4 regions of the Rhizobium skierniewicense Ch11 genome follow, and region 1 is predicted to be linked to each of the others. Evidence: riboswitches for the same ligand, from Rfam matches in the RefSeq annotation. Region 1 holds a riboswitch; each other region holds the start of a gene.

Evidence for each region. Region 1 has a riboswitch for cobalamin ahead of EKM04_RS02040 (DUF1636 family protein). Riboswitches for the same ligand answer to the same signal wherever they lie in the genome.
Region 2: another riboswitch for cobalamin. It lies ahead of bluB (5,6-dimethylbenzimidazole synthase); the one in region 1 lies ahead of EKM04_RS02040 (DUF1636 family protein).
Region 3: another riboswitch for cobalamin. It lies ahead of EKM04_RS06880 (CbtB domain-containing protein); the one in region 1 lies ahead of EKM04_RS02040 (DUF1636 family protein).
Region 4: another riboswitch for cobalamin. It lies ahead of EKM04_RS12505 (ABC transporter substrate-binding protein); the one in region 1 lies ahead of EKM04_RS02040 (DUF1636 family protein).

Annotation. Positions count from the first base shown of each region.
Region 1 covers NZ_RXPG01000003.1:76,253-80,861, reverse strand. The annotation lists gene cobN (cobaltochelatase subunit CobN) at 1-443, opposite strand, end outside; gene cobW (cobalamin biosynthesis protein CobW) at 447-1,484, opposite strand; gene EKM04_RS02040 (DUF1636 family protein) at 1,478-1,903, opposite strand; cobalamin riboswitch at 2,021-2,231, opposite strand; gene cobO (cob(I)yrinic acid a,c-diamide adenosyltransferase) at 2,337-2,954, shown strand; gene EKM04_RS02030 (cobyric acid synthase) at 2,958-4,415, shown strand; gene cbiB (adenosylcobinamide-phosphate synthase CbiB) at 4,402-4,609, opposite strand, start outside.
Region 2 covers NZ_RXPG01000005.1:254,896-259,504, reverse strand. The annotation lists gene EKM04_RS04670 (DUF2865 domain-containing protein) at 1-996, shown strand, start outside; gene bluB (5,6-dimethylbenzimidazole synthase) at 1,004-1,690, opposite strand; cobalamin riboswitch at 1,763-1,944, opposite strand; gene EKM04_RS04660 (hypothetical protein) at 2,037-2,228, shown strand; gene EKM04_RS04655 (phospholipase D family protein) at 2,332-3,834, shown strand; gene EKM04_RS04650 (carboxymuconolactone decarboxylase family protein) at 3,910-4,500, shown strand; gene EKM04_RS04645 (response regulator) at 4,520-4,609, opposite strand, start outside.
Region 3 covers NZ_RXPG01000007.1:7,461-12,069, forward strand. The annotation lists gene EKM04_RS06865 (metallophosphoesterase) at 1-301, shown strand, start outside; gene EKM04_RS06870 (c-type cytochrome) at 501-932, shown strand; gene EKM04_RS06875 (cytochrome c) at 1,001-1,918, shown strand; cobalamin riboswitch at 1,948-2,154, shown strand; gene EKM04_RS06880 (CbtB domain-containing protein) at 2,304-2,486, shown strand; gene EKM04_RS06885 (CbtA family protein) at 2,500-3,213, shown strand; gene EKM04_RS06890 (hypothetical protein) at 3,215-3,544, shown strand; gene EKM04_RS06895 (hypothetical protein) at 3,881-4,177, opposite strand; gene EKM04_RS06900 (GNAT family N-acetyltransferase) at 4,600-4,609, opposite strand, start outside.
Region 4 covers NZ_RXPG01000015.1:19,103-23,711, reverse strand. The annotation lists gene EKM04_RS12520 (hypothetical protein) at 1-2, opposite strand, end outside; gene EKM04_RS12515 (ABC transporter ATP-binding protein) at 217-1,011, opposite strand; gene EKM04_RS12510 (FecCD family ABC transporter permease) at 1,008-2,027, opposite strand; gene EKM04_RS12505 (ABC transporter substrate-binding protein) at 2,031-3,062, opposite strand; cobalamin riboswitch at 3,250-3,478, opposite strand; gene EKM04_RS12500 (glucose/quinate/shikimate family membrane-bound PQQ-dependent dehydrogenase) at 3,633-4,609, opposite strand, start outside.

The sequences.
Region 1 (4,609 bases):
GGCCCACCTTGGCGAAAGAACGACAGGATCTTGGCCTGCGTCGGCAGATCGACCGTGGATGCCGCTTCCAGTTTATCGTCACGCTCGCTGCATTCTCCCGGCAGAAGCACCAGCTTGATACCGCGTCGTCTCGCCATTCTGGCAAGCTCATCGACGCCATAACGCCAACGGTCGGCACCACCGAGAATCCGGATAAGGATCAACTTTGCATGTTCTGCGGTCTTCTCGAGCCACAGATCGACAGACATGGGATGCCGCAGCTCGAAAAGATTTTCGGACACGAATGACACCGAACCATCCGTGCTTCGCTGCCACGCACGCTCCAGACCTCCAAGATCGCTGGCCGAAAAGGACATCACCACCACATCAGCCTTGCCCTGATTGAGATCAACCGGCTCGATCAGGTCGTCCAGAGACGAAGATGTGGTGGCGAGGATGTGCATGGATCAGGCAGCCAGCATCCGCTCGATTTTCGCGCGGTCGAGACCCTTTTCACCAATCACGACCAGACGGCTGCGGCGCACTTCTCCCGTTGCCCACGGACGGTCGAAATAATGATTGACGCGTGAGCCGACCGCCTGCACCTGCAACCGCATCGGCTTGGCAGACACCTCGACAAACCCTTTTATGCGCAGAACATTTTCAGAGGCCGCTGTTTCGGAAATACGCGCAGCAAGCGCGTCTGCGTCCGTTACCGCATCCAGTTCCACAACAAAGCTGTCGAACTCGTCATGATCGTGGTCTTCTTCATCGTCGTGATGGGTGTGTCGGTTGTCGATATCTTCTTCCACCGCGAGTCCAAGACCGATCAGCACAGCCGGATCAATCACACCATTGGCGGCCACGATAATCTTGGCGGCCTTGGAAAGATGCGCGTTGATATGCGCCTTGGCCCGCTCCAACCCGGCGGCATCGAGCAGATCACCCTTGGTGAGAACAATCAGATCGGCGCAGGCAATCTGGTCCTCAAACACCTCTTCGACAGGATCGTCGTGGTCCAGCGCCTCATCATTCTGGCGCTGAGCAGCCAGTGCTTCCAGATCATGCGATACCATGCCGTCTGCAAGGGCGGCACCATCGGCCACGGCCACGACCGCATCCACCGTCACCCGGCTTTTGATCGCTGGCCACTGAAAAGCCTGCACCAACGGCTTGGGCAGCGCGAGACCTGATGTTTCGATCAGAATATGCTCGACGCGTGGCTCGCGGCTGAGAATCTGCTCGATGGCAGGCTGGAAGTCATCGGCTACCGTGCAGCAGATGCAGCCATTGGCCAGTTCCACGATGTTGTCTTCCGGGCAGCTTTCGATGCCGCAACCTTTGAGGATTTCACCATCAATGCCGACATCGCCGAACTCATTGACAATGATGGCGAGACGCTTGCCATCCAGCTTTTCGAGAAGGCCCCGCAGCAAGGTGGTTTTTCCAGCGCCCAGAAATCCGGTGATGATGGTGCAGGGAACGCGGTTGAGCGTGGTCATGATGTCTCCTCGGTGAAATGCAAAGGGGGAATGCGGGCAACAAGGCCGCGCTTCAAACTATCGGGTCGCCCACGCCACGGCATCAGGCCATCTGTTGCCTGCGACAAAAGACGCGCACCAACCACAAGATCGGCGGCATCGTCTTCACCGAGCGATCCGAACATATACGACCAGCCATCGGCGCTGCGCATGGCGGCACTCAGACCGCGCTTGCAATTGGCAAGGCAATTGACGCTGCGGATATCGACACCCTCTGCCCGCCCCAGATCAATGGCCGCCTGCGCAAGTGTCGCACCGGGACGCGGGTCCGCATTCGGATCGGCTTCGGACCGGCAGCTGCGGCAGACGTACACAACGACACCGGGCGCGGTCTCGCGATCTGCTCTGTCATTCACGCTGGGCGATGTTGATGTAATATCCAAAATTCTGCTTTCCGCGCCTTCAAAATAGTCCTGGGGTGCGGATATCGAAAAACAGCATGCGGCGACACGCACAGCCCTTGTTCGAACAACCGACTGACCGGAGCACCCCGCCCGGCAGACGTTTTTCCTGAAACGGCAGGTCTCCTGGCTCGCGGTTTGTACGCCCTTGCGCCGCCTTCCCGGACTGTGATGTCCAGTGGCTTTCCGGCGCGGGCTCACCGCTTACAGTTGCGGGGGCAGCCACGGATTGGTTTGCATAGCAAACTGTACCGTGTTCCCTCTTAGCTTTTCCCGTTGCCGGAAAAAGACCGTCAGTCCCTAACCCTTAGGCCCTGCGATGCTTGAGTGTCAATGCCACGCATCATTGCTCGCGCATGCGTTTTGGCTATAGTCGCCGCTTCGAAAAGCACGATACCCGGAAGGATGAACCGCCATGACCCGTGACATCAGCGACAGCGAAGCAGAACGCCACCGGGCCAAAATGGTCAATCGAAAGGTAGTTCAGGATGCTGAGGTCTCGGAAAAGACGATCGAAAAAGGCCTGCTGATGATCAACACCGGCCCCGGAAAAGGCAAGTCCACCGCCGCTTTCGGGCTTGCTCTGCGTATGCTCGGCACCGGCAGACGTGTCGGCATCGTGCAATTCATCAAGGGCGCATGGTCCACCGGAGAGCAGGGCGCTTTGGCTCTGTTCGGAGATCGCGTCGAATGGCGGACCATGGGCGAAGGTTTCACGTGGGACACTCAAGATCTGAAACGGGACATCGCTGCCGCATCCAAGGCATGGGAAGAAGCCAAGGTGCTGATGGCCGACGAAACCATCGGTCTTGTGGTTCTCGATGAACTCAACATCGCGTTGCGTTATGATTATCTGCCGCTGGAAGAGGTTCTAGAGACCCTCCAGAACCGGCGCGAAGGCTTGCATGTCATCGTCACCGGGCGCAATGCCAAGCAACCCCTGATCGATGCCGCCGATATGGTGACCGAAATGACGCTGGTAAAACACCATTTCAAGGCAGGCGTGAAGGCACAGTCGGGCATAGAGTTCTAATCCATGACAGCACGCGTCTTGATGTTCCAGGGAACCGGCTCGGATGTCGGCAAGTCGCTGATGGTGGCGGGTCTGGCCCGTGCCTTCGTGCGCCGTGGCCTATCCGTCATGCCGTTCAAACCGCAAAACATGTCCAACAACGCCGCAGTCACCGCGGATGGCGGCGAAATCGGCCGCGCACAAGCCTTGCAAGCGCGTGCCGCAGGCGTTCCGCTTTCGGTCCACATGAACCCGGTGCTGCTGAAGCCACAGAGTGAAACCGGTGCGCAGATCGTCGTGCAGGGTAAGGTCATCGGCAACGCCAAGGCGGCGGATTACCAGCACATGAAGGCGGGGCTGATGCCGCGTGTGCTGGAAAGTTTCGAGCACCTGAAATCTCAGGCCGACCTCATTCTGGTCGAAGGTGCAGGCAGTGCGTCGGAGGTCAATCTTCGCGCAAACGACATCGCCAATATGGGCTTTGCCCGCGCAGCCGACGTTCCGGTCATCCTGATCGGCGATATAGATCGCGGCGGCGTCATCGCCAGCCTCGTTGGGACGAAAACGGTTCTGGATGCAGACGATGCCGCGATGATCCAAGGCTTTATCGTCAACCGTTTCAGAGGCGACCCAAGCCTGTTTGATGACGGCATGCGCATCATTGCAGACAAAACCGGTTGGCACGGCATAGGCCTTCTGCCGCATTTTGCCGATGCCTGCCGCCTGCCTGCCGAAGATGCGCTGGGGTTGACCGCACCCGGACAGCGCAAACCCGACGCAAAAATCCGCATCGCGGTTCCCATCCTGCCGCACATCTCCAACTTCGATGATCTTGATCCTCTGGAAGCGGAACCGGATGTGGAGCTTTTGCGCATACGCCCCGGCCAGGCCATTCCCGGCAATGCCAGGCTGGTGCTGCTCTGCGGCTCAAAATCCACCATCGCTGACCTCGACACGCTGAAAAATGCGGGCTTCGATGTGGATATCAAGGCCCATCTGCGCCGGGGCGGTTACGTACTGGGCCTCTGTGGTGGTTATCAGATGCTGGGCAAAACGGTCGCAGATCCGCAGGGCATAGAGGGTAAGCCTCTTAGGGTGGAAGGATTGAACCTGCTCGATGTCGATACCGTTCTGACAGGCGATAAACGGCTGATCGCCGTCACAGGCAAAAGTTTCGACGGAATATCTTTCTCCGGCTATGAAATGCATGTCGGCGTGACCGAGGGGCAAGATGCAGCTCGCCCATTTTCCCGCATCGGCAACCATACCGAAGGCGCGATATCAGCGGATGGTCGCGTCTATGGCACTTACATTCACGGCCTGTTTGCAGATGACAACCAGCGGAGCGCCTGGCTACAACGGCTCGGCAGCGAAAGCTCGAAGTTCAATTATGAGAAGCAGATGGATCAGGTGCTGGACCGGCTGGCCGCTCACATGGAGCGCCACCTTGATCTCGATGCCCTCTTGGCTATAGCGCGATAAGAGCGGCGATTACGCCAAACAGGCCAATCAGCATCGCATCGGCTATGCGCGCCAGCTTCAAGGCCTTCCGAATGTCGGCAGCGGTCAAATCCCGCCGCCCACCTTCGCCCATAAACCGCGCTTCGATCATCTGCCCACCATATGAGCGTGGACCAGCCAATGCAAAACCAAGTGTGCCAGCCATAGCCGCTTCC
Region 2 (4,609 bases), on a different contig from region 1:
GGAAATACGGCGGAAGTGCGCCGTTATGCAAGCGCGCTGGCCCAGCAGAACATCATCATTCGCCGGATCCGGAACGATATGCGTGGCTATGGCTGCTCCTCTGGCAGCGTGATTGTCTATGGAAATCCGAACGCGCAGCTCTGCGGCGAAATCGGCGATGCGCTGGCGCAGGCTGAAGCTGAACGCGCCATGATTGCAGAAGACCGCGATCGTATGCTGGCCGCACGGCAGGCAGACAACGCCCAAAATAGTCGCCAAAACATCCTGGCCGCTCTCGAAGAAAATGGCTGCTTCGACGAGCAGCCACCGTCCCTGGCCTCGACCGACCCCTCGCAAGACCCCGATATGCGTGGCTCCGGTGATCCGTTCAATCAACCCGATAATTCGGATTACGCCCCCTCGCCGGACATGCCCATGCAAGGTGGCCTGAGAACGCTCTGTGTGCGAACCTGTGACGGCGCGTTCTTCCCGATTTCATCGGATGCGACACCACTGGATTTCCGCGATCAGGCGGCGCAATGTCAGCGCATGTGCCCAGGCACGCAGACGGAATTGTTCTACCACGCGCTGGAGGGCCAGGAGAGTTCGGACATGGTTTCGGCCAAGACCGGCCAGCCCTATGCGTCCATGCCGACGGCCTTTGCCTACCGCAACAACCCCAGTTCAAGCCGCGCACCGTCCTGCAGCTGCAATATGGCAGCCTATCAGGACCAGATGAAAAAGCAGGACGAACAGGCGAAAGCCCCGCAATCCACTGCCTTGCAGAATGGCTCCAGCAGCATCACCACCATCACGTCACCGAAGAGTGACGCCACGACCAAACCCGCTGACAGCAAGACAGACCTCAAGGTCGAGGCGGCACCCGTGCCAGAGCGGGATTATGACCCATCAAAGAACAAGGTTCGCATGGTGGGTCCACAATTCCTGCCCGAGGAGCAAAGCCGCATCGACCTGAAAAACCCCGCACTGGAGGGTGCACAGCCTCAGCAGCAATAGGAGCCCTTCACGTTGCTCCCCAGCGGTCCCGAAACACCAGTTCGTCCAGCGGCAGGCGCTGGCGCCAGCCTTTCACCGCCAGTTCCGGCTCGCCATAGAGCGTCTCGACATGACCGACGCACAGCCATGCGACGATTTCGATGTGCGGCGGTATATCAAGGATGTCGCGGATATCATCGTCGTGGAAGATACTCACCCATCCCACACCAACGCCCTCCGCGCGCGCCGCCAGCCACAGGTTCTGAATAGCGCAAACTGTAGAATACACATCCATGCGCGGATTGTGTGTTCGACCAAGGACGACATCTCCTCCACGCGTCGGATCGCAGGTCACGCAGATCGACAGCGGCGCCTTGCGTATACCTTCCAGCTTCAGGTTGCGGTAAAGCGCCCGCTGCTCTTCCCCGAACATGTCAGAGGCTTCTGCATTGGCACGCGAAAAGGCCTCCCACACGCGCTGCTTCACCTTCCCGTCCGTGACAAGTGTGAAATTCCATGGCTGCATGAACCCGACTGACGGCGCGGCATGTGCAGCTTTCAACAAATTGCCGATCAACTCGTCCGAAAGAGGCTCTGGCAGAAACTGGTCACGCACATCGCGTCGCGTTTCGATGGCGCGGTAGACGGCTTGCTTGTCGGCATCGGAAAATTCCTCAGCTGACACGAGCGCGTGGTCGAAGTCGTCCTGTTGCATCGTCAATCCCCAACAATGCTAGGGTCAGCCGAAAACACGGCTCACCTTCAAAACCTGCCGCTGTCCATGCGGTTCGGTCTATCGCATCAGGCCGGTCTTCTGACTCGGGTTCAACCGCATGTCACCGCCTTCCCGATCATCTCAGTGGCACATGGTCACACGCGTCCCCCTTACAGCGTTGGGCACGTCGCGGATTTTCACCGCATTCCCGATTCTCCTGCCCAAAGGCAAGCACCTGATCGGTGGGTTATGGCTGGCGTCACCCACTAATGCAATCCTCATTTCAAAGCGTGACAGGAACCCAGATACCGCCTGTGCATTCTAGCCTTCATATGATGGAGGAAGCATGATGAATGACGACACGCAACTGCGCGAGAAAATTGGCCAGGATCTCGACACACTTCACAGCAACGAAAGTCCAAAATCCATTTTCGAAATCGCAAATGATTACCTGCTGGGAAATCCAGACCTGAAACGCCTGACGGTCGAGGACATCATCAAGGAAGAAGCCGACAAGCGCGGTATTGAAATCCATTGATTTCAGCAGATATAGTGAGGATGCAACTGATCCGGGTGGCCCTATCGCCGTGAACATAACCATCGCAATCTGTCTACTGGTTGTCGCAATGGTTGTGGCCGCAATGGCATTCGCGTCCCGCCACCGTGATAAGGTCATCGTCAAGATCGCATCCACTGCATTGCCGACGGACGATAATGCGACCTCGCTTGACCGTCACTGGACGGACATAAGCTGTGGACGCGAGGAGCCGAACGCGCTGTCACTCGTGCAATCCAATCTCGGTGCCTTCGCGGCCCGCGTCGGATCTGCACGCGCGGCTGGCCGAAGCCTCGATCTTATGTACTACATGTGGAACGCGGATCTTACCGGCCAGTTGATGATGCGGGAGATCATAGCAGCTGCTGATCGCGGCGTGCGCGTGCGCCTGCTTCTGGATGATCTAGGCGTGTCCATTCCGGACCGTGCCTTTCATGCCATCGACAGCCATCCCAACATCGAACTGCGTCTGTTCAACCCCACCAAAGCGCGGGAAAACGTGTTCCGCCGTGGGTTGGAAATGGTTCTGCGGTTTCGCAGCGTCAACCGGAGAATGCACAACAAGGCATGGATTGCCGATGGCAGGGTCTTGATCGTCGGCGGGCGCAATATCGGAGACGCCTACTTCGATGCAGCGGAACAGGCGAATTTTAGGGATTTCGATGTCATAGCCCATGGCAAATGCTTAGTACAGGCTGAAGAAATCTTCGATGACTACTGGAACAGCGCCGTTGCCGTCCCGGTCAGGTCGCTGCTCGCAAGGCGCCCCAATAAACTTGCCAAACTCCGTCGCAGGATGGACGCGCTGGCGGCCGGAAGCGCGGCACGACCCTATCTAGATCGGGTGGAAAGCCAGCACAATTCCGGCAACTTCCTCAATTCCGACAAGCTGCATTGGGTGGAAACCGTGCAAGTCGTTGCCGATCCGCCGGAGAAAGCGGCCGGCAAGCGCCGTCATGGCCATAACTACCTGATGGAAACGCTGCTGCCCATCATGGACGAAACGACGACCAAGCTGCGGATTACCTCGCCTTACTTCATTCCCGGCCTCAAGGGCGTCGAAACCCTGTCCCGCTTGTCGGCAAATGGCGTTTCGGTTTGCGTCTTGACGAACTCACTCGCGGCAACCGATGTCGCTGCTGTCCACGCCGGATATTCGCGCTACAGACGCCCGCTCCTTATAAACGGCATCAAAATCCATGAGTTGCGCGCGCTTGCCGACCAGAACTCGTCATTTTCCCTTCGCGGTTCAGGCCAGGCCAGCCTGCACACCAAAGCGTTCACGCGTGATGGCGAGATGGGGTTCATCGGATCCCTGAACTTCGACCCACGCTCGATGTCGCTGAACACCGAAATGGGCGTGCTGTTCACGTCGCCCCGGCTCGTCGAGGAAATGGACGCGATCTTCAAAGATGAAATCCGTCAGGAAATGAGCTTTGAGTTGACGCTCAACCAACGTCACAACGTCGTCTGGAATGGCGTCGTAAGAGGCAGGCCGCAACACTATACCAGCGAGCCCTACGCAAGCCTGAGCCGCCGAGCCATGGCCATCGTAATGGGTATATTGCCGCTCGAATCCCAGCTGTGACAAAAAACATCAAATGAGAATGATCCAATCGGGCGCTCACGCATTTTAGAGAGAGTTAAAATTCAGGAGACCTCGATGTTCATCGCGCCGCCAGAGCCGAAAACCAGCCGTAAAATCGCAGAGATGTATGAAAACGCCAGGGATACCCACGGCTATCTGCCGAACATGTATCAGGCGTTTGGGCATCGTCCAGAGGTGATGGAAAGCTGGAGCGCGCTTCTGGTCAGCCTGCGCGGCAATATCGAGCCGAGACGATACGAACTGGTGACGCTGGCTGCTGCCCGGGAACTACGCTCATCCTACTGTATGCTGGCTCACGGGGCCGTTCTGGCCAGAGAAGGTGTCTCCGGCAGCGAGCTGGAAGCAATCATTGATGGTGGCGACGACGCGCCCCTCGATGAACAGGAACGGGCCATCATGGTTTTTGCGACCAAAGTTGTACGCGATGCAACCTCGATCACCCAAGACGATATCGACATGCTGAAAACACATGCTCTGACTGACGCTGAAATATTCGACATCGTCGCAGCCGCCGCCGCGCGTTGCTTCTTTTCGAAGACGCTCGATGCGCTGGGAACGTCGCCAGACCAAGCCTATGTCGACAGGCTTGGTCCGCAACTCTCGGAAAAACTCGCCATGGGCAGACCGATAGAGCAGGACGCCTGAGCGCCCCACATTTTCTCCGTCAGGCGGCGGCTTTCGCGTTCAGCGTTCTCGCGGACTTGATCTGCACGAGCGTATCCAAGTTCTGGTTCACGCGGCAGTAGAACTCTTC
Region 3 (4,609 bases), on a different contig from region 1:
CTATCCGCAGGACTCTCACAACATGTGGGATGCCCCGGAAATTCTGGATCTGTTGATGGCGCATCCGAGCGCAAAGGCCTGGTTTTGTGGCCACAATCACAAGGGCAACTATGCGCAACTCGGCCATACGCATTTCGTCAACGTCAAGGGCATGGTGGATACGCAAAGCCAAAACACGTTCGCCATCGCCGATATCTATGAGCATCGCATCGAGATCAAAGGCTTCGGCCGGGAAGAAAGCCGCACATTGGCGCTTTCAGTCTCTGCTGACACAAACCACTCCCTGTTTCGAAGCGGATAAAAGCAGACTGCGGAAGGAGACTTTATATATTTGATTTCGCTCTGGAAATCACCGGAATGTGACTTCTTTTTGCCATGTGGAGCAGGCATCTTCTCTTCGTTCTTAAAACGTGTCCCAAAAGTGTGTCCTGTTTTGCGATAAGGATCAGGGACGATACCAAGCATACACCCCGCCGCTGCGCGGACCCAGGAGAGAGATGATGAAGCTTAGAACCATTGCCGCTTCCATAATGATAGGCTGTCTGTGCGCCGGTGCGGTTTCCGCAGCTGGCGAAGTTGAAAAGCGCGAAGGCCTGATGAAGGGTATCGGCGGCGCCATGGGTGCTCTGGGTGCCATCGCAAAGGGTGAAAAGCCCTATGACGCGGCCACCGTCAAAACCGCTGTGACAACCATCAGCGCCAATGCGAAGGCTTTCCCGGATCAGTTCCCGGCCGGTTCTGAAGGCGGCGCGGCATCTCCTGCGATCTGGCAAAACTTCGCGGACTTCAAGGCGAAGTCCGAAAAGCTCGGCACGGACGCCGACACGGTTCTCGCACAGTTGCCGACCGACCAGGCCAGTGTGGGTGCTGCCTTGAAGACGCTGGGTGCCGATTGCAGCAGCTGTCACCAGGCCTACCGCGTTAAAAAGTAAACTGTGCAGCGGTCCGCCGGTCGTCTGGCGGGCCTTTTCTTGCGATCATTCCATGAACGGAGACGGCAATGGCGTCCATCTGGGCAAAGCTGGCGGGCGGTGCTGTTGTTGCCGGGGCCGCAGGGTTGGGCATCTTCCTGTGGGTCACAGCGCCGGAGCGCCAGTCGCCGAGCCACTGGGCCAATCTGGGCGAACCCAACCTTGCCAATGGTGAAACGCTGTTCTGGGCGGGCGGCTGCGCAAGCTGTCACGCCGCGCCAAATGCCACCGGCGATGCGCTGAAGACGCTGTCCGGCGGCCAGGCGCTGCCAAGCCCCTTCGGCACGTTCCACATGCCCAATATCTCTCCCGATCCGCAGCATGGCATCGGTAGCTGGACCGTCGCGCAGTTCGGTGATGCCATGACGCGCGGTGTCGGCAAGAACGGCGAACATCTCTATCCGTCCTTTCCCTATGCGTCCTATGCGCGGATGACGCCGCCTGACATCAACGACCTCTTCGCGTATCTCAAGACCCTGCCTGCCAGCAGCAATGACGCGCCCGGCCATGACCTGCCGTTCCCCTTCAATATCCGCCTCAGCCTCGGTGGTTGGAAGTTCCTGTATTTCGACAAGGGTCAGCCACGGGTCGAGCTTGCCAATGCAGATGCGGCCGTCGTGCGCGGCCAATATCTGGTGGAAGGCCCCGGCCATTGCGGCGAGTGCCATACCCCGCGCGATGCGCTGGGCGGGTTCGTGAAAGATCAATGGCTGGCGGGTGGCCCCAACCCCGAAGGCGAGGGGCGCATCCCAAATATCACCCCCGGTTCCCAGACCATCGGCGCGTGGACGCAGGCCGATATCGCCAGCTATCTGGAAACGGGCTTCACGCCGGACTTCGACAGCGCCGGTGGCTCCATGGTCAAGGTCCAGCAGAACATGGCGCGGCTTTCGGCCGAAGATCGCAATGCCATCGCCGCCTATCTCAAGGCCGTTCCGTCGCGGTAAATTCCCATTGACTCAAACACCCGCGCGCCGGATAACGGTTGTGTGATGGTCTTTCCGGGTTCGCCCGGAAAGTGAAAAGGGAACACGATAGGGGCCAATGCCTTGATTCGTGGCTGCCCCCGCAACTGTGAGCGGTGAGCGCGAAAACGAAAAGCCACTGGCATGAACGTGTCGGGAAGGTGTTTTCAGCGTTTTGACCCGTGAGCCAGGAGACCTGCCATTGCGTGAAGTGTCGTCAATACCGGCGGGGTGTCCGGGTAAGCACGGTTGGCAGGTCGGTTCGTCCGGCCCTGAAAACCATGTGTCTGTTTTCCCCGTGGTGAATGTTGAAGCGGTCGCGGGCGTTTGATCGCAATAGCGCCCACCCGCACAGGAAAGGGTCACCATGTCTATCCAGCAGAACACGGCTACATCAGCCGTATCAACCAAAACATCGAAGATTGCACAGTCGTTGACAGCCGCAGCTCTTGGCCTGTTCATCGTCGGTTTCGTAGGCTTCTCGCATGTCGAAGCCATGCACAATGCGGCGCATGATACGCGCCACGCCAATGCCTTCCCGTGCCATTGAGGGGAGGAAACCCATGCCATTTTTCCGCAATATCGTGTTCACCGCCATCCTGGTGGGGCTGATTGCAGGTCTTGCCGTCAGCGCCCTGCAGGCTGTCGGCACGACGCCGCTCATCCTTCAGGCCGAAACCTATGAAAATGCCGGTGGCGACGCCGCACCCGCCCATAGCCACGATGCCGCAACGCCTGCGGATCATCACCATGACGCCGAAGCCTGGACGCCAGCCGACGGTTTCGAGCGCAACGCCTATACCCTTGCTGCCAATGTGCTGACAGCCATCGGTTATGCGCTGGTATTGACGGCGCTTATCTCGTTGCGCGGCTCCGAAGGTGGCTGGCGTGAGGGGCTGTTCTGGGGTCTTGCAGGCTTTGCTACAGTGATGCTGGCGCCCATGATTGGCCTGCCGCCGGAACTGCCGGGAAGCCCCGCCGCTCCACTCGAGGCACGGCAGATCTGGTGGATTGCGACCGTTGCGGCAACGGCTGGCGGCATTGCCCTGCTGGCCTTCAAACGCAACGAACCATGGGCCATCATCCTTGCGGTGGCGCTCATCGTTGCGCCGCACATCGTTGGTGCGCCTCTGCCGCCGGAGGGTGAACATGCACTGGCGCCTCTGCCGCTGGAGCGTCGTTTCGTGGTGCTCGCCACCGTCACCAGCTTTGTGTTCTGGCTCATCCTTGGCTCACTCAGCGGCCTGTTCCTCAAGCGCTTCGAGACTGCCCGCTAACATGCCCCAACGTGGTGAAAACGCAGAGGAATGGAGCGATGAACTCGACGCCCTGCGTTTTTCCGTTCCCGGTCATGGCGCGCCCTGCGCCATGCATCGGCTGGCCTTCAGGGCGCTTCTGGCAGAGGAACCGGGCCGGGAGGCCTGCCTCGCATTCTTCGCGGAAAACAGCGACGCCTTCTTGAGCGCCGCCACAGCCAAGATCGCCCGTCTCGCGCTACCCTTCAACCGCAGCCTGCACATCAACAGCCGCGATGTCAGACGCGCAATAGCGGGCGACGTGGTTGAGGGGACCGCCCGCGCGTGCGTCGTGCTGGATCGGCTTCGGTGAGGCCGTCTTCAGCGCCGATAGAATGTGACGTGGCAGAGGACGTCCTCACAGCACACGACAGAATTCGTAGCTCAACCCCCTCTGTCCTCCCGGACATCTCCCCCACAAGGAGGGAGATTGGCTGGGCGCTCGCTCACCCATTCTATCTGGCGCATTTAAGATGTGGAGAGTCAACCGCGAGTCGATCTCCCCACCTGTGGGGGAGATGTCCGGCAGGACAGAGGGGGTAAGCCACACCCACTGCCATATCAACCGGTTCCCCACGCGCACGCTGCCTTGCGGGCCGCATCACCAAGGGACCCGAATCGCAGCCAGAATAACGACATCCATTCGGTTCTATGGCCGCGTCAGATCCCGCTCGACTTTCATCTCGGCCATTCGGTCATCCAGCCTGCGCAGGCGCTCAAGGCTTGGAAGGCCCGGCTCGTGGCGCGTTACCGTGTCCGGAGGCAATAGCGTGTAGGGCTGTGGCTCTTTCCACAGCGGCGGATTGGTCTTGCGCAAATGATGCAGGTAAAGTGCCGCAAAGCCCAGCGCGAAGACGCAGGGCATGTAGATCGCGAGCACCTTCACCTGATCGGACATCATGCGGAAGGTATGTAAGAGATCGGCAAAGAAGCTGTAGGATTCCATCGCATTTCCCCATTGGCCGCGGTGCCCGCGCGAACGATGCGCAGCAACCGGCCATCCTGTCGAAACGGGAGATCGACCACCGGAGGAAACGGACCTCTGGTGGCCGGGGAGTTAGAAAGCCGCCATAGAACGACCGCCCTGACCTTTAGGCTTGCGCCTTGAACATACGTCAGGACCTCCCCAGCCATATGAGAAGCGGAGGAGTTGCATATAGCAACAATAGACCGCCTCAGCCACAAAACTTATGGCTGAGGGGTGTCATCACGGTCGACACCGACCGTCTATGGAGGGGTTTCTATGCCCCAAGACCGGTCCGTTACGTCCGGTTTCGCTGCAACCATAGCGAAAGTTGCGCGATTGGGAAATAGCTAGATTTCGCATGGGGCATGCCACCCGCAGCGGGGCCGCACAGGATTTCGGGTTTACGCCAGT
Region 4 (4,609 bases), on a different contig from region 1:
ATGCGCTAACCTCTGCACACTCGGCGATGACATCGAAAACGGTCCGACATCGTGAAAGCGCCGAGACTTTCACCAGAGGGGCCCGGACCAGCGGGTTGATGCAGATGTGGGAGGTGGCTCGGTCATTTCAAGAGAAGCGCATCCGAAATCAGCACGCGCCGTGCTGGTAAGCTTATACCACCCTCTTGACGCCACGCTTTCGCAGCGACAACCGCATTACATGCCTTTGGATATGGATTGGTTCTCATCAAACGGAAGCCGGTAACGGATATGGCAAATCTCGCCCGCCCCGCGCTCCACATCCACCTCAACCCCAAAGACGTCGCCGATCAGATCGGCTGTGAAGATAGTCGATGGTTTGCCCAGAGCGACCAGATGCCCGTTTTTCATGACGGCAACCCGGTCGCAGAACATCGCAGCATGGTTGAGGTCGTGAAGGGCCGCAACGACGGTCAGCCGCTGCTTGCGAACAAGATGGAGAAGCGCGATTTGATGGCCGATATCCAGATGATTGGTCGGCTCATCGAGAAGCAGAATATCGGGCTTCTGCGCCAAAGCACGGGCAATGTGCAACCTCTGCCGCTCGCCACCCGACAAAGTGTGCCATAGGCGCTCGGCAAGATGCTCGGCATCCACATCCCGCAGCGCCTGATCCACGATGGCATCGTCTTGCGAGGACCATGGAGACAGAGCGCCCTTGTGCGGGGTACGACCAAGCTCGACGGCTTGGCGGGCATTGATTCGCTCTTGCGTGTCTGCCTGCTGTTCAACAAGCGCGATGGAGCGTGCAACATCCCGCCGGTTCAGGCTCTGCATGGCCTTTCCATCGAGCGTGACATGACCGGATCTCGCTTTCCTGATTCCGCAGAGAAGCGACATAAGGCTGGTTTTGCCGGAGCCGTTCGGCCCGACGACCCCCAGGAACTCGCCCGGCCGGATCTCGAGACTGACATTCTTGACGATCTCGACACCACCCGCAGACCAGCATAGATCCTGTGCACGAAGCGTCATACCGAGCTCCGTCGCTGGCTGAGAATGAGCGCGAAGGCGGGTGCCCCGAACAGTGCGGTGATGACGCCGATGGGCAGGACCTGTCCCGTAATGATGGTGCGCGAGACGATATCGGCAGCGATCATGAACACGGCCCCGGTCAAGGCTGCAGCAGGCAACAGGCGGCCATGCCGAATACCAACGATCATGCGCGCCGCGTGAGGAATGACGAGGCCGATAAAACCGATGGAACCGACAATGCTGACCATGATGGCGGTCATCAAAGCGCAGATCCCGGTGAGAACGATATAGACCCGGCGCACCGGTATGCCGAGGGATGCCGCGGACTCCGAGCCGAATGTGAAAGCATCCAGCGCACGGGCATACCACAGACAGACGACGAAACCTCCCAGAGCGACAGGCAGGGCCAGCCAGACATCCGGCCAACGGACGCCCGACAGGTTGCCCAGCAGCCAGAACATGATGCCGCGCGCCTGTTCGGCATTGGCTGCCTTGGTGACGATGAAGGAGGTGATGGCGTTGAAAAGCTGTGAACCGGCAACCCCTGCCAGAATAATGGCGCTGTTACCGCTGCCCGCTCGCAACGCCAGGAGACTGACCAGCGCAAACGCCACCAGAGCGCCGAGAAACGCGCCGAGCGGCATGGTCAGCATACCGGCACCAAAGCCCAGAATGGCCACCCCGACTGCGCCGGTCGACGCACCGGCAGAAATGCCGAGAATGTAGGGATCGGCCAGCGGGTTGCGCAAAAGCGCTTGAAGCACCACCCCCGACAGCGCAAGGGCAGCACCGCAACAGGCCGCGACCACCGCCCGGCTCAGCCGGTAATTCCAGATGATACCTTCGTCGATCGCATCAAGAGGATAGCCCGCATGGAACACACGGTTTGCCACCGTCTTGGCAACGACATCCAGTGGGATGGATGTTTCGCCAACGGCGGCACCGAGCCAGAGCGCCAGAGCTAATAACCCAACCGCCAAAAGGACGGTGCGGGTCAGGGTGAAACAAGCGCTCATGGCTTACTTGGACAGTCCAAGCTGGACGACGGCGTCGGCCAGAATTTCGATGCCTTCTATGGTGCGGATGGTCGGGTTCATGGCCTGCGCGTCCATGACGACAACGTGGCCCTGCCTGACCGCTGGCATGAGGCTTGTGACCGGGTCTTCTCTCAGGAATGTCTGCTTGACGACGACGTCGTCGGCCGGGTAGCGCTTGCGGTCCATCTTGCCGGCAACGATGAGCGTCGGCTGCGACTTTGCGATGGTTTCCCACCCGACCGTCGGCCATTCCTCTTCGCTTTCGATGACATTCCTGATGCCCAGTGCCGACATGATGTAGCCGGGGGCACCATTCTTGCCCGCGACATAGGGGTCGATATCCAACTCTGCGCTGGAGAACCAGAAGACGGCAGAGAGCTTGCCGTCTACGGACGCGATTTTCTTGCGCGCTACCTCTTCGCGGGCCTTCAGATCAGCCACCAGCTTTTCGCCCTTGTCCTGCACGTTGAAGATTTGCGCGAGATCGGTCACTTCCTGATAGATCAGGTCCATGGTGAAGGCGTTGTGGCGAACCCCGTCGCCGCCGCTGGAATTGTCCTTACCCGTGCAATCGGCAGGTGAGATATAGACCGGTATCTTCAGTTCTTCGAACTGCTCGGGCTTACCGACCACACCTTCAGGGCCAATATGCCACTGGAATTGTGCCGTCACCAGATCGGGTTTCTTGGCCAAAACACTCTCAAAGCTCGGATCATTATCCGCCAAACGGTCAATCCTGGCATTGGCCTCCTCGTAACCTTTCAGGACGGGGCCGATCCAGACCGCGGTTCCGACAACCTTATCGGCAAGGCCGAGCATATAAAGAATTTCCGTGGTGCTCTGTCCGACAGATACCGTACGCTCCGGCGCATGCGTGAACGTCACGTCGCGGCCGCAATTCTTGAGCGTCAGTGGATAACGCGTCTCGGCCGCTTGCGCGGCGGGCAACCATGCGCTGAACGCGCTGACGGCCATTGCCGCAGCACACATCGTCTGTCTGAAATGGAATGTCATTTTCGATAGTCCCCGATCGTCATGGGCGCCACAAAGGCAGCCGTATGTGAACATGCTTAGACAGTCAGTCCGCAACGACGCGACACTGGGGCTGTCTGAAACCGGGACATGGAAGATGGAATAAGGCGCTGGGCAGCGCTTGATGCAATCACGACGTCTCCTGCTCCGGGCATCCCCGCCCGTGAATTGGAATGAACTTACGACGGCAGGTCTCCTGGCTCATGGATTTGCGTCTTCACCCGACCTTCCCGCGATATCGCTTCGCAGTGGCATGACGCTTTTCAAGAAAAACGCCAATGGGTTCGACAATCCGCTCACAGTTGCGGGGGCAGCCACGGCATCGGACCGAAATCCTCACCGTATTCCCTATTATTCCTCACGATTGCTCGCTCGAAACCGTCTCGACCAGATAGACGGAATGCCAAGATGCCGTCAAGCATTCGTTTTGTTATGTTATTACATAATCCGTTTCAAGAGAATACTTTTGTGATGTGTCCAGTTGCCAGCGCCCAACAGGCAAAAGGCCGGGAATGTCTTCCCGGCCTTCGTTATCGAACTGACTTTGGATGCTCAAGGCAGCGTGTAGGCGATGACATAGTCACCGGGTTTTGTGCCCACTGAGCCGTGACCACCCGCGACCATGACGACATATTGCTTGCCGTTCTCCATCGCATAGGTCATCGGCGTCGCCTGGCCACCAGCGGGAAGACGTCCTTCCCAGAGCTGTTTGCCGGAGGTGAGATCGTAGGCACGCAGATAGTTATCGACAGCGGCACTGAGAAACGCCACGCCACCCTTGGTAATCATCGGTCCGCCGATGCCGGGCACACCAACCTTGAAGGGCAGTGGAAGTGGCGTCATATCGTAAACGGTACCGTTCTTGTGCTTGTAGGCAACGTCACCCGTGCGCAGATCGGCGCCTGCGACGTAACCCCATGGCGGCGCCTGGCATGGAATGCCGAGCGGCCCGAGGAATGGTCCCATCAACACGCCATAGGGTGCTCCGTCGTTGCGGTTGAGGCCCTGCTCGCTGCCTTTCTCATCCTGACCCTTGGGCGGAATCTGCGCGCGAGGCACAAGCTGTGACGTAAAGGCCAGATAGGTCGGCATACCAAACATGACCTGACGCTCAGGATCGACGGCCACGGAACCCCAGTTGAAAGTGCCAAAGTTGCCGGGGTAGATCAGGGATCCGTTCAGCGACGGCGGCGTATAGCGACCTTCGTAATTCAGCTGGTGGAACTTGATACGGCATGCCAGCTGGTCGAACATGGACACGCCCCACATGTTCTTTTCGACCAAAGGCTCGGGCTTGAAGGACAACGCAGATGTCGGCTGTGTCGGCGCGCTGAAATCTTCAGGAATGGCACCGCCGGGTGCTTTCTCTTCCGTCACGGCCAGGATCGGCTCACCCGTGCGTCTATCGAGGACGTAAATGTCGCCCTGCTTGGTCGGCCCGACCAGTGCAGGAACAGTCTGACCGTCCTTTTTGGTGATGTCGAGCAGAACAGGCTGCGCTGGAACGTCCATGTCCCAGAGGTCGTGAT